One region of the Microbacterium sp. DMC48 genome, then DNA from elsewhere that is predicted to be linked to it. Evidence: predicted binding sites of a transcription regulator. Region 1 holds the regulator's gene; the other holds the start of a gene.
What was found. The regulator HrcA, encoded in region 1, represses chaperone genes, less so after heat shock. The targets are predictions, from matches to a motif close to TTNGCACTCGNNNNNNNCGAGTGCNAA.
Positions count from the first base shown of each region.

Region 2: groL (chaperonin GroEL) is a predicted target of HrcA. The motif match lies at 1,709-1,735, and genes of this name have one in related genera.

Region 1 covers NZ_JBQUZN010000004.1:335,371-342,631, reverse strand. Annotated here, with positions in the region: gene ACT53O_RS06900 (PhoH family protein) at 1-1,048, opposite strand, end outside; gene ACT53O_RS06895 (HIT domain-containing protein) at 1,041-1,388, opposite strand; gene ACT53O_RS06890 (16S rRNA (uracil(1498)-N(3))-methyltransferase) at 1,412-2,164, opposite strand; gene dnaJ (molecular chaperone DnaJ) at 2,166-3,275, opposite strand; gene hrcA (heat-inducible transcriptional repressor HrcA) at 3,328-4,365, opposite strand; gene hemW (radical SAM family heme chaperone HemW) at 4,424-5,641, opposite strand; gene ACT53O_RS06870 (DUF1990 family protein) at 5,641-6,291, opposite strand; gene lepA (translation elongation factor 4) at 6,320-7,261, opposite strand, start outside.
Region 2 covers NZ_JBQUZN010000005.1:320,403-327,663, forward strand. Annotated here, with positions in the region: gene groL (chaperonin GroEL) at 53-1,672, opposite strand; gene ACT53O_RS10600 (cold-shock protein) at 1,806-2,009, opposite strand; gene ACT53O_RS10605 (LytR C-terminal domain-containing protein) at 2,171-2,743, opposite strand; gene ACT53O_RS10610 (DUF3263 domain-containing protein) at 2,753-3,022, opposite strand; gene ACT53O_RS10615 (DUF2332 domain-containing protein) at 3,041-4,030, opposite strand; gene msrB (peptide-methionine (R)-S-oxide reductase MsrB) at 4,105-4,521, shown strand; gene ACT53O_RS10625 (nitroreductase family protein) at 4,518-5,144, shown strand; gene ACT53O_RS10630 (DMT family transporter) at 5,162-6,115, opposite strand; gene ACT53O_RS10635 (hypothetical protein) at 6,332-6,469, shown strand; gene ACT53O_RS10640 (hypothetical protein) at 6,514-7,261, opposite strand, start outside; gene ACT53O_RS10645 (PadR family transcriptional regulator) at 7,260-7,261, opposite strand, start outside.

The DNA.
Region 1 (7,261 bases):
CGCTGCGCCGCTCGGCGCGGTTGGCGAACTCGGCGGCCTCGTCGCGCTCTCGCCGCGCGGCGAGACGCTGCTCGTCGTACACGCTGTACGCGTCGACGATCCGGCCGACGAGGCTGTGGCGCACCACGTCCTCACTCGTCAGCATCGCGAAGTGGATGTCGTCGATGTCCTTCAGCACGCGGGTGACCAGCCGCAGCCCCGAGGCTCCTTGCGGCAGGTCGACCTGCGTGATGTCACCGGTCACGACCATGTGGGTGCCGAAGCCCAGACGCGTGAGGAACATCTTCATCTGCTCCGGCGTCGTGTTCTGGGCCTCGTCGAGGACGACGAACGAGTTGTTGAGCGTCCGCCCGCGCATGTACGCCAGCGGAGCGACCTCGATCGTGCCCGACGCCATGAGCTTGGGGACGATCTCGGGGTCCATCATCTCGTTGAGCGCGTCGTAGAGCGGGCGCAGGTACGGGTCGATCTTGTCGGTCAGGGTGCCGGGCAGAAAGCCCAGGCGCTCCCCCGCCTCCACCGCCGGTCGAGTCAGAATGATGCGGTCGACTTCCTTGCGCTGCAGGGCCTGAACGGCCTTCGCCATCGCGAGGTAGGTCTTTCCGGTTCCGGCAGGACCGATGCCGAAGACGATCGTGTTCTCGTCGATCGCGTCGACATACCGCTTCTGACCGAGCGTCTTCGGGCGGATCGTGCGCCCGCGCGAGCTGAGGATCGCCTCGCCGAGCACTTCTGACGGGCGTTCGCCGGAGTCGGCGCGGAGAATACGGTTCGAGGTCTGCACGTCGGAGGGTTCGAGACCGTGACCTGCGCGGGCCATGGCGATCAGCTCGTCGACCAGAGCGCGGGCGCGGGCGACGGAGGCGGGAAGGCCGGTCAGTGTGATCTCATTGCCGCGCACGTGCACCTGCACGTCGGGGTGTTCGCGCTCCACGACCCGCAGCAGCCGGTCCTGCGGTCCGAGCAGCTGGACCATCGCCACGCCGTCGGCGAGAATCCGGTCGACGGCGGGTGCGGTCGCGTACGCGTCGTCGGTGGAATCAGCCACCGAGGCTCCCCTCGTCCAGTCCTCCCGCGAGCACGTGCGCGTGGACGTGGAACACGCTCTGGCCGGCGGCCGGACCGGTGTTGAACACGAGGCGGAAGTCGCCGTCGGCGTGTTCGGCGGCGAGCGTGTTCGCCAGCCCCACCATCTCGCTCATGAGAGCCGGGTCGGATGCCGCGAGCTCGACGACGTCGCGGTAGGCGGCGCTCTTGGGGATCACCAGCAGGTGCACCGGTGCCTGTGGTGCGATGTCGCGGATCGCGAACACGTTCTCGGTCTCGGCAAGGATCTCGGCCGGGATCTCGCCCTCCAGGATGCGCGTGAAGATGGACGGTTCGCTCATACTCCGAGTGTAGTCAGCGCCCGTCACCAGCGGCCGAGGCGGGCGTTGACCACGGCGAGGGCAGCCGGTCCCGCGGTGGAGGTGCGCAGCACCGTGTTGCCGAGGCGGACGGCGATGGCTCCGGCATCCGCGAGCGCGTCGAGTTCGTCGGGGGCGATGCCGCCTTCGGGGCCGACGACGAGAACGATCTCCGCGCCGTCGGCCACAGGGACGGCGCTCAAGGCCGTGGCGGCTGTGGGCTCCAGCACGAGAACGCGCGCGTCCGCGGCACGTGCGGCGAGGCCGGCGACGGACACCGGCGCCGACACGCGCGGAACCCATGGGCGGTGCGCCTGCTTGGCGGCTTCGCGGACGATGCTCTGCCAGCGTGCGACGCCCTTGATGGCCTTGTCGTCGCTCCAGCGCGATACGCTGCGCGCGCCCTGCCACGGCACGATCTCGTCGACGCCGAGCTCGGTTGCCGCCTGCACCGCGAGCTCGTCGCGGTCGCCTTTCGCAAGCGCCTGAGCGAGCACGAGGCGCGGGCTGGGTGGCGCGGCGACGGTGCGGGCGGTCACCGTCACCGCGACGCGTTTGGGTGCGGATGCCGCGACGACACCGGTGAGCCAGACGCCGGCACCGTCGCCCACCGTCACCTCTTCGCCGACGCGGACGCGACGCACGACCGCCGCATGATGAGCCTCGGCACCGGCGATGATGATCTCGTCGCCCGGAGCGGCGTCGGCGACGGCGGGCCCGTCCTCCGACGGCTCGTCGACGAGGAAGTGCAGAGCCATCTCAGCCGCGGAACCGGTCGCGCAGCTTCGAGAACATGCCCTGGTGGAACTGCGCCAGGCGGGGAGCCGGGGCCTTCGTCCGCTTGGCGAAGTCCTCGATGAGTGCGCGCTCCTTGGCGTCGAGCTTCGTCGGCGTGACGACCTGCACGCCGACCCGAAGGTCGCCGCGTGTGCCGCCGCGCAGGGGCGTGATGCCGCGGCCCTTGATCGTCAGGACGTCACCGGACTGCACTCCGGAGCGCACCTCGAGGTCGACGTCGCCGTCGAGCGAGGAGATCGTGGTGTGCGTGCCGAGGATCGCATCGGGCATCGACACTTCGAGGGTGGCGAGCAGGTCATCGCCTTCCCGGCTGAAGACCTCGTGGGTGGCGACGGTGACCTCGAGGTAGAGATCGCCGTTCGGACCGCCCGCGGGGCCGACCTCCCCGGAGCCCGGCAGCTGCAGGCGGAGTCCGGTCTCGACGCCCCCGGGGATGTCGACCGAGACCGTCCGCCGCGCGCGGACGCGGCCCTGGCCCTGGCAGCTCGCGCACGGGTAAGGGATCGTGGTGCCGTAGCCCTGGCAGGTGGTGCAGGGCTGAGAGGTGACGACGTTGCCGAGGAGGCTGCGCACGGTGCGCTGCACCTGACCGGATCCGTGGCAGATGTCGCAGGTCGCCGGTTGCGTCCCGGGCTGGCAGCACGATCCCTGGCACGTCTCGCACAGCACCGCCGTGTCGACCTCGATGTCACGGTGGGTCCCGAACACGACGTCGCCGAGATCGAGGGTCACCCGTACCAGCGCATCCTGGCCGCGCTCACGGCGCGAGCGCGGCCGGCCGGCGCGCGCTCCGCCGCCGCCGAAGAAGGTCTCGAAGATGTCGCCGAAGCCGCCGAAACCCGCGCCGCCTCCGCCGAAGGGCGAGCTGTCGCCGCCCATGTCGTAGCGCTGGCGCTGCTCCGGGTCGCTGAGGACGTCGTAGGCGTGGGTCACGAGCTTGAAGCGCTCGGACGCGTCCGCTCCCGGGTTGACATCGGGGTGCAGTTCGCGCGCGAGACGCCGATACGCCTTCTTGATCTCGTCGGGGCTCGCATCGCGGGATACGCCCAGGACTTCGTAGTGGTCGGCCACAATCGCCTTTCCTGCCCTTGCGGGCGCGGGTCGGTGTTCGGGAGCGGATCGCTCAGCGGGACGTGTCGTCCTCGTCGAGCAGTCGGCTCAGATAGTGCGCGACGGCGCGGACCGCCGCGAGGTTGGTGGGGTAGTCCATTCGGGTGGGGCCGAGGAGGCCGACGCGCGCGCGTGCACCCGTCGCGTCGTACTCGCTCGTGAGGACCGAGGCTTCCGTGAGCCCGAAGGGCTCGTTCTCCCGGCCGATGCTCACCGCGAGTCCCTGGTCGTCGGCGACCATCTCGCCCATCAGACGCAGCAGGGTGACCTGCTCCTCGATGGCCTCCAGCAGCGGGTAGATGCTCCCGCGGAAGTCGCTCTCGCGCCGCGCGAGTGTCGCGCTCCCGGCCATCACGAGCCGGTCCTGGCGGAAGTCCTCCAGTTCCTCGCCGACGATCCGCGCGACGGTGCGCAGCGCGGCATCGATGCGGGTGCCGTCGGGGGCTGACGCCGAGAGTTCGACGATCGCGGCCGCAGCCTCCGCGACGGGCTTGCCCGTGACCAGCCGCGAGATCGCCGTCTTGACCTGCTGGGCGGCCTCTTCGGTGAGTTCCTCGGCGAGGAAGGCCACGCGCTGGGAGACCCGGCCGGTGTCGGTGACGACGATGACGACGACGCGTGCTCCGCCCAGGTGCACGAACTCGACGTGAGTGACGTTCGCGCGGGCGAATGACGGGTACTGCACGATGGCGACCTGGCCGGTGAGCTGTGTGAGGGCGCGCACGGTGCGCATCAAGAGTTCGTCGAGGTCGCCCGGGTCGGTGAGAAACGACGAGATCGCCGAACGCTGCGCCGTCGAGAGCGGGCGCAGCTCGGCGAGATGGTCGACGAACACGCGATATCCCTTGTCGGTGGGCACGCGTCCGGAGGATGTGTGCGGCGCTGCGATGAGCTCCTCGTCCTCCAGGAGCGCCATGTCGTTGCGGATGGTCGCGGCGGACACGCCGAACTGGTGCCGTTCGACGATCGCCTTGCTGCCGACGGGCTCGTGGGTGTCGACGTAGTCCTGCACGATCGCGCGGAGGACCTGCAGGCCGCGTTCCGAGACCATCGCTCCTCCTTATTGGCACTCAGGGTGATCGAGTGCCAATATTACCGCGATCGTGTGCTCAGGCGGTGAGGGCGCGCACCACGGCATCCGCCAGCAGACGTCCACGGCGAGTGAGGACGACGCGACCGCGCACGGCGGATGATCCCTCGATGAGCCCATCGGCGATGAGCGCGGCCACCGCGTGGCGGCCCTCGCCGGTCAGCTCGGCCACCGCGATGCCCTCCGCGATGCGCGAGCGCAGCAGGACGTCCTCGAGTCGCCGTGCGGCGGCATCCGGGCGCTCGCGAGCAGCCGCAGGAGAGGTGCCGGCGGCGAGGCGCTGTGCGTATGCCGCGGGGTGCTTGACGTTCCACCATCGCAGTCCGTCGACATGACTGTGCGCCCCCGGCCCGTAGCCCCACCAGTCCGTGCCGCGCCAGTATGCGAGGTTGTGGCGAGAGCGGTGGGCGGTGTCCGTCGCCCAGTTCGACACCTCGTACCAGCCGAATCCGTTCGCGGCGAACGTCGCGTCGGCCAGCTCGTACATGTCGGCCTGGAGGTCGTCATCCGGTGCGGAGACCTCGCCGCGGCGGATCTGGCGCTCGAGCTTGGTGCCCTCCTCGATGATGAGCGCGTACGCGGAGATGTGATCCGGTCGCAGCGCCACGGCTGCCTCGATCGAGCGGCGCCAGTCGTCCAGCGACTCCCCCGGTGCACCGTAGATCAGATCGACGCTCACGTCGAGGCCCGCCGCGCGTGCCGCGTCGACCGCCGTCTGCACGGCCGCCGGATCGTGGGTGCGGTCGAGGGCGGCGAGCACGTGCGGCACGGCCGACTGCATGCCGATCGACATGCGGGTCACGCCGGCCTCGGCGAGCTCGTGAGCCATCGCGACGGTCACGGTATCGGGATTGGCCTCGACGGTGACCTCGGCATCGGTCGTCAGCGCGAAGGCCGAGCGTATGCCGTCGAGCATCCGGGCCAGATCCCCCGCCGGCAGCAGGGTGGGTGTGCCGCCACCGAAGAACACCGTGGATGCCGCGCGCAGCGGTCCCCGCGCCGACAGTACGTCGCGGGAGAGCGCGATCTCGCGGAGAACCTCGTCGGCGTACGCGTCCTGGCGAGCGCCACGCAGCTCTGTGGCCGTGTAGGTGTTGAAGTCGCAGTAGCCGCAGCGCACGCGGCAGAACGGCACATGCAGGTAGACGCCGAAGTCGCGGGCGGCCTCGATCGTGATGTCCGGCGGCAGCGCGCCGTCGAGCGGAGCGGGATCGCCGAGGGGAAGGGCGGAGCCCATCAGGCCGGCGTCGTGTACAGCGGTGAGAGGGCGCGCAGGTACCCGCGGAAGAGCTCGCGCCGGCGACGCTTCACCAGAGCCGGAACGACGCGGTAGAGCGTGGCGACGGGACGGTCGAAAGCGCGCACCGTGAACCGGACTTCGTCGTTGTCCGCCCAGGTCACGACGAACGATTCCTCGCCACTGACGACGGAGTCCCCGACGGTTCCGAGTGCAAACCCCACGCGTCGCGGCTCTTCGATCGCGTAGATGACGCGCAGCTCACCGTCCGCGTTCATGCCCTTGACATGTCCCCGCACCCGTACGGTCGTTCCCGCCGCGACGTAGGGCGTGCCGTCGGCGTCGAAGCGCTGATCGGCGTCCATGCGGCTCGCCACCGTCGGATTGCCGTCGACGTCGTAGCCGACTCCCGTGTACATCGGGCCGGCAGCCGGACGCACGTCCGAGATCTCCAGCCCCGCACCGCGCAGCGCCGTCCACGACAGCAGCGCGTCGGCCGATGACTCGAAGCGCGCCTTCCCGCTGCCGAGCAGCCAGGAGTCCTCCGCCGGAACGCTGTTCTCGGGCGGATAGCTCATGAGGTCGTGCGCCTGCGTGGCGCCGACGGCGGCATAGTCGACCGTGTCGTCCTGAAAGCTTCCGCGACGCATGATGTCCAGCCTAACCGGGGCGTCCTGCCTACTTCTTGTCCTTGCCCTCGACATCGCCGGAGAGCGCGGCGATGAAGGCTTCCTGGGGCACCTCGACACGACCAACCATCTTCATGCGCTTCTTGCCCTCCTTCTGCTTCTCCAGCAGCTTGCGCTTACGGGTGATGTCGCCGCCGTAGCACTTGGCGAGCACGTCCTTGCGGATGGCTCGGATGTTCTCGCGCGCGATGATGCGTGCGCCGATGGCGGCCTGGATGGGCACCTCGAACTGCTGGCGCGGAATGAGCTTGCGGAGGCGTTCGGTCATCAGAGTGCCGTACGCGTACGCCTTCTCGCGGTGGACGATCGAGCTGAACGCGTCGACCTTCTCACCCTGCAGCAGGATGTCGACCTTGACCAGATCGGCCTCCTGGGATCCGGCGGGCTCGTAATCGAGGCTCGCGTAGCCCTGTGTCTTCGACTTCAGTTGATCGAAGAAGTCGAAGACGATCTCGCCGAGCGGCATGTTGTAGCGCAGCTCGACCCGGTCCTCACTGAGGTATTCCATGCCGAGGAGCGTTCCGCGGCGCTGCTGGCAGAGCTCCATCACCGTGCCCACGTAATCCTTGGGCAACAGGATGCCGACCTTGACGACCGGCTCGGAGACACTCGCGACGCGCCCGTCGGGGTACTCGCTCGGGTTGGTGACCGTGACCGACTCGCCCGTGTCGGTCGTGACCTCGTACGTCACCGAGGGTGCCGTGGTGATGAGGTCGAGGCCGAACTCGCGCGACAGGCGCTCCGTGATGATCTCCAGGTGCAGCAGGCCCAGGAACCCGCAGCGGAATCCGAAGCCCAGGGCGACGGAGGTCTCCGGCTCGTACTGCAGCGAGGCGTCCGACAGCTTCAACTTGTCCAACGCCTCACGCAGGTCGGCGTAGTCGCTGCCGTCGATCGGGTAGATCCCGCTGAACACCATCGGCTTGGGGTC
Region 2 (7,261 bases), on a different contig from region 1:
CGTCACGCAGAAAGGCCCCTCCGAAGAGGGGCCTTTCCGTGGAGATCCGGACTCAGAAGTCCATGCCACCCGTGGGGTCGCCGGCCGGAGCCGCAACCTTCTCGGGCTTGTCGGCGACGACGGCCTCGGTCGTGAGGAACAGACCGGCGATCGACGCGGCGTTCTGCAGAGCCGAGCGCGTCACCTTGGCCGGGTCGATGATGCCCGCGGCGAACATGTCGACGTACTCGCCGGTCGCGGCGTTCAGGCCCTGGCCGACGGGGAGCTCCGACACCTTGTTGGCGACGACGCCCGGCTCGAGGCCGGCGTTGAGCGCGATCTGCTTCAGGGGCGCCTCGATGGCGACCTTGACGATGTTCGCACCCGTGGCCTCGTCACCGGTGAGCTCGAGCTTGGCGAACGCGTTCTTGCCGGCCTGGATGAGGGCCACGCCACCACCGGGGACGATGCCTTCCTCGACGGCCGCCTTGGCGTTGCGGACGGCATCCTCGATGCGGTGCTTGCGCTCCTTGAGCTCGACCTCGGTGGCCGCGCCCGCCTTGATGACGGCGACGCCGCCGGCGAGCTTGGCGAGACGCTCCTGGAGCTTCTCGCGGTCGTAGTCGCTGTCGGTGTTCTCGATCTCGCGCTTGATCTGCGTCACGCGACCCTCGATCTGCGCCGACTCACCGGCGCCCTCGACGATCGTGGTCTCGTCCTTGGTGACGATGACCTTGCGGGCCTTGCCGAGCAGGTCGGTGGTGGCGTTCTCGAGCTTGAGACCGACCTCCTCCGTGATGACCTGGCCGCCGGTGAGGATCGCGATGTCCTGCAGCTGGGCCTTGCGACGGTCGCCGAAGCCGGGAGCCTTGACGGCCACCGACTTGAAGATGCCGCGGATCTTGTTGAGCACGAGGGTCGCGAGAGCCTCACCCTCGACGTCCTCGGCGATGATGACGAGCTCCTTGCCCTCCTGGATCACCTTGTCGACGATCGGCAGCAGGTCCTTGATGTTGGAGATCTTCTGGTTCGCGATGAGGATGTACGGGTCCTCGAAGACGGCCTCCTGGCGCTCCGGGTCCGTGACGAAGTAGGGGTTGATGTAGCCCTTGTCGAAGCGCATGCCCTCGGTGAGCTCGAGCTCGGTGCCGAACGTGTTCGACTCCTCGACGGTGACGACGCCTTCCTTGCCGACCTTGTCGATCGCCTCGGCGATGAGCTCGCCGATCTCGGGGTCTGCGGCGGAGATGGATGCCGTGGCGGCGATCTCCTCCTTGGTCTCGACCTCCTTGGCGGACGCGAGCAGCTCGTCGGAGAGCGCCTTGACGGCCTTCTCGATGCCCTTCTTCAGGGAGATGGGGTCGGCGCCGGCTGCGACGTTGCGCAGACCTTCGCGCACGAGGGCCTGGGCGAGGACGGTGGCCGTCGTGGTGCCGTCACCGGCGACGTCGTCCGTCTTCTTGGCGACCTCCTTGACGAGCTCCGCGCCGATCTTCTCGTACGGGTCGTCGAGCTCGATCTCCTTGGCGATCGAGACACCGTCGTTCGTGATCGTGGGGGCGCCCCACTTCTTCTCGAGCACGACGTTGCGACCGCGCGGGCCCAGGGTCACCTTGACGGCGTCGGCCAGGATGTTCAGGCCACGCTCGAGGCCACGGCGGGCCTCCTCGTCGAAAGCGATGATCTTTGCCATAAGTGTGTCGTCCCTCCCGGACGTGAGGATGAGTCTTTAGCACTCGCGATGATTGAGTGCTAACTCATTCTGGCACTCTGGCATGACGAGTGCAAGCCGCGCCGAGCGGGCGCGATGGGAGGGCCGGACGGCGTCAGGCGACGACGCGGACCGACTCGGCCTGGGGGCCCTTCTGACCGGCTCCGACGGTGAACTCGACCGTCTGCCCCTCCTCCAGGACGCGGAATCCCGACATGTCGATGTTGGAGTAGTGGACGAACACGTCCTGGCCGTCGGCCACGGTGATGAAGCCGAAACCCTTCTCGGCGTTGAACCACTTGACGGTGCCTTGGGCCATGCGAATCTCCTGATGCTGCGGTGGGACGTCGCAATGCTAACCAGCGCGAGAGCGGCGAAATCGCCGTTCCGGCAACTGTTGACACGGGCGCATCGAACTGTTCACACGCGCGAAACACGCTCGGCGCTCATGACCACGCTCGTGATCACCGGGCGGTGGGGTCATCCGGCCGGAGTGGCTCCGGCATCCGTGCGATCCGCGCCGATGACGACGACGAGGAGCTTGCTGCCGTCGCCACCCGCAAGAGAGGCGTAGGCGTCGCTGAGGGTCACCGCCGCGCCGCCGATCACCTGGGCGAGGCCGCGCGCCGCCCCTTCTTCGGCGGGGTCGGAGTAGAAGACCGTCGTGGTCGGGAAGTCCTTGGAGCTGGCGTCGCCGGCGGTGACTCTGTCGGACGCCCATCCGGCCGCGACGATGGTCTGCGCGAGGGAGCCGGCCAGACCCGACTGCGTCGTCGCATTGAGGACCATCACCGCGTAGGACGTGTCGATGACCGGCTCGGCGGTCGCGATGGTCGTCGGCGTGGCGCTCGGCGTGGGAAAGAGGGTGACGCGGCCAGTGGCGATCAGCGTGCCGAAGATGCCGACCGCGACCAGAACGACGATCGCGATGATCGACCACAGCACCACGGCTCCGCCTCGCAGACGCGGATTCTCGGCGCGGTGAGCACCGATGCGCCCTCCCTCGAGGGCGAGATCATCGAAGCGGTCTTTCTGCGGGGGCGTACTCGGCACCCCAGAATGCTATCGGCCTGTTCCCGTGCGGACGGCGGGAACGGCCGCGCGTCCCTCGCGCTCGCTCTCGCGCGCGTCGCGGAGCCGGCGCAGACGGTGCACCAGCATGGCGTCGTGCGCCGCGGCATCCGGTTGATCGATGATGCGGGCGAGCAGCTGGTAGTACCGGGCCGGCGCCAGGTCGAGTTCGGCGCGGATGGCCTCCTCCTTCACGGCGTCGTGTGCGATCCACCGCGACTCGAAGTCGAGGAGGAGACGATCGCGGTCGGAGAGGGGCACGTCCTCACGCTAACCCCGTCAGCCGCACCCGCCGGGATGCCACTCCAGCCATCGCCCAAGAGGATCGGCACGGCCGAGGACGATGCCGTCTCGTGCGAGCGCGAAGCCCTCCGCCGCACACGTCGCCGGCGCGCCACCGCGCCAGCCCTCGTGGAGAGCGGGGGCATCGAGGGTGATCCATCGTCCTGCGGCGGATGCCGCCTCGATCAACGCGTGTCGCGCATGCCATCCGAGATGGGCCAGGACACCCGGCGTCTGAACGACGAGTGTCGTCTCCCGCGGCGCCGCCGCGGCCGCGCGGGCGAGCTGTTCGACGCCGTCTCCCGCGAACATGAGGGGCGGGTCCGCCGCCGCGATGCGCAGCGCGGAACGCACCCGATCCGCGCGTCCGGTCTCGCCCGGCCAGACGAGAGCCGTCAACCACGCCTCGGTGGCGGGGTCGGCCGGATCCAGTGGCGCGAGATCGATGCCCGCCCGCCAGACGATCTCCGGATGCCGCAACGGGGGCACGTGCTGACCGCGCAGCTCGCTCTCGAGCACGACCGACGACGCCCCGTCGGGGGGATCGAGCACGATCTCGCCGGCGACGCCTCGATACCGGTACGAGTAGCGGTCGGGGTAGAGGCACAGTCCCGCGCTCGCTCCGACCTCGAGCAGCGCGATCGGCCCGTCGATGCCCGCAAGCGCGGGCAGCAGGGCGGCGCACCGGAGGGGTTCGTTGGTCTGCAGAGAGCGCGCCCCGCATTCCGCGACCAGCTCGTCGCCGTGGGCGAGCACCCATTGCCGCCACTCGCGGTACCCGCCTTCGCCGGATCCGAGCATCCGAGCGGCGGCGAAGACGAGCGGGGGCTGACGATGAGAAGGCGCGATCCGACCGAGCACCTCCTGCGCCTCGGCATCCGCCGCGACTCCGGCGGCCCACTCGCCGTACAGCGCGGAACGTCCGGGAGCCTCCTCGCGGGCGAACCGGCCATAGCGGGCCGACACCGATTCTGGGAGGGAACTCATGGGTGACATTCTCGCGGGCCGAGCCGACCGCGGCCTGCGTCGGGTTGAATGGTGGGTGGAGTAAGGAGCCAGACATGACCTACCGCGTGACCAAGACCGACGACGAGTGGCGTTCGGAACTCACCGCCGAACAGTACGCGGTGCTCCGCCAGGCGGGTACCGAGCGCGCCTGGACCGGCGAGCTGCTCGACGAGAGCCGCGCCGGTCTCTACACGTGCGCCGCCTGCGGCGCCGAACTGTTCCAGAGTGGAACGAAGTTCGACTCGCACTGCGGGTGGCCGAGCTTCTACGAGTCGGTGCGCCCCGAGGCCGTCGAGCTGATCGAAGACCGCAGCCACGGCATGGTCCGCACCGAGGTGCGCTGCGCGAACTGCGGCTCGCATCTCGGACATGTCTTCCCCGACGGCTTCGGCACGCCCACCGGCGACCGGTACTGCATGAACTCGCTGTCACTGTCGTTCACCCCGGCCCCGGAGGCGGACGCGTCGTGATCGAGACGGTCACGGATTATCCCGCACTGGCGGCGGTGCGAAACCGTCGCTCCTGGTCGAAGGTGACGGATGCCGCGCCCGCCCGCGCCGAGCTTCTCACCCTGATCGCGGCAGCGGGGCGGGTCGCTGACCACTCCTCGCTGCGACCGTGGCGTGTGATCGAGCTGCGCGGAGATGACCGGGCGACGCTCGGCGCCGCGATCGCCAAGGCCGAGGGCGACGACAAGCCGTCGACGAAGCCTCTGCGCGCCCCGCTGCTCCTCGCCGTGGTCGCCAGCTACCGCAAGAGCGAGAAGGTTCCGCGCTGGGAGCAGGAGGCGGTTGCCTCGGGCGTCGCCCATGTGCTCAGCCTCCTGCTGGATGAGGCGGGCTGGGGCGTCATCTGGCGCACCGGTCATTACACGCGAGCCAAGGCGGTCGCCAAGGCGCACGGACTCACGAAGGACGAGGAACTGCTCGGCTGGCTGTATGTCGGCGGCAAGCCCAGCGGCGCACGTCCCGGCCGGCGCAAGAGCGTCGATCCGCGCGCACATCTGAGCCGCATGCCCGCCTCCGCGAAGGCGGCGGACAAGGACGGCGGGGCGACGAAGACCGGCGCGAAGAAAGACAAGAAGAAGAGCTGACGGGCCCTGGCGGCCGATCAGTGTCGCTGTCGCCGCCAGGGGGCGAGGGCGACGACGACCGAGCTTGCGGCTACCACGACCATCAACAGCTCCGTTCCCCAGCCGGGCCCGGCATCGGCGGGCCACACGGCGTCGAGGGCGAATGCAGTGGCGAGCTGGCCGACCACGACGCCGAGGCCGAGCAGCAGCACGCCCGTGTGCGCGACGAGCGCCGCCGACAGGAAGATGTAGATCACCCCGACCACGCCGCCGAGGTAGAGCCACGCCTCGGTCGGCAGTGCGCGGGGCGCGCCGACGACGGCGACGTGAACGATGGCCGCGATGGCGAGGACCACCGTTCCACCGAAGAAATTGACGAAGGTCGCGGTCAACGGCGTCCCGACGCGCTGGCGCAGCCGCCCGTTTGTCGCCTGCTGCCACGCGATGCCGACACCGGCCAGAAAGGGCAGCACCAGCATCCACAAGGGCACGCGCTCCACCACGCCGCCCTGCAACGAGATACCGACGGCGATGAGGGCCAGCGCGCCGCCCGCGATGCGTGGCATGGTGACCGCGACGACGCCCGCCGGGCCGTAGCCGACGCGGTCGAGCACCAGGCCGTTCAGTGTCTGTCCGGCCACGACCCCGACAGTGAACAGGGAAACGCCGATCACGGCGACGGCGAGGCCTTGCGTTGCGACGGTGAGCGCTCCGGCGAGGCCGCCTGCCAGCATCCACCACGGGATCGTGCGCGCCCGGATGCCGGCGACCAGAGCGCCGAAACCTCGGCGGCCCGTCGGCAGCAGCGCCGACACCACAGCCAGCACCAGGAGGCCCGACCCGAAGGAGATGACCGCGGCGACGAGCCCGTCACCGATGCGCAGACCGAGTTGCCCGTTGATGCGGGCTTGGAGCGCCGTCAGCACGCCGACCAGCACGGCACCACCGAGAGCCACACCGGCGGGAAGCCGGGGCGTCGTCGGTGCGGTCACGACTCCTCAGCCTAGCCGGGCGCGTGGGAGAGGAGCCGACCGGTCAGTCGTAGCCCAGAATGCAGATCGCTTCGGTGACGGTGTCGGGTTCGGTACGCGGCTCGTGCTCGTCCACGGAATCGAATCTAGGGGTGCGAGCCGGCGGATGCCGAGCGCATCGCCGTGGATAACGCGATGGACACGCGATGGACGCAGCGGACTCGCTACGATCACCGCATGGCCTTTCGCGACCTCCCCGCCCCCGAGCGCCGACTCGTCATCTGGCAGTTCGTCGGCGTCGGCACTCTGATGATCGGCGTGGGCGTGCTCGTCTGGGCAGCCGTCGCCTACTATCAGTCGGTCAGCCTCGGCTGAATCGAGTTCGCGTCTGGTGTCTGTGTCGTTCGACGAGCGGGCGCTTAGGCGGGCTCCGCTCGGCGCTCGTCCACGATCGCGGCTCCGCGGCGGCTACGAGCCGCAGAGCGGATGGCGATCCCGCACAGGATGACACCGGTTAGCACGCCGGCAGGTGCGGCGAGCAGGCCGAGGTAGAGGGGCACCGTGCCGAGGAAACCAGCGACGAAGCCGATAGTGAGGGCCCAGTCCCGTGTCATTCCGCCGCGCTGAAGACTCGGCGCGGTCGCTACGGCCACGGCAATGCCGACGAATGCAGCACTCAATGCGCCCACCGCCCACAGGCTCTCCACGTTTGGGATGACGCCGCCGCCGTCTCGAAGAGCTGCAAGGTTGAGGGTCGCCAAGGCCGCGAGCGCCGCGAATGCAGACGCGAGCGCCGGCACAACGGTGCGGACGCTCCATCGCCAGTCAGTAGCTGCACGAAGACTCCAGACCGACACACTGAGCAGGAGCGGACCGACGAAGAGCCACAGCGGATTACCTACCGCGTTGTTACCGCCCAACGCAAGGATGTACCCCACCGCGAGCGCAACCGTTCCGAGCGCAGACGCGGCAATCGGGAGGATATGGCGAGTGCGCTCGAAGAGACCAGCAGCTCGCATCGCCGCCCGCTCTTCTTGGCTGAGCTGTGTGGAGTCGGAGTGATCACAACGCTCCATATGCAATTCAATGAGCGCAGCCCCGTGCGTTTCGCGCCACCTCCGCGGGTACCAGCGAAGCATCCGTTCGACATCGCGCTCGATCGTGCTC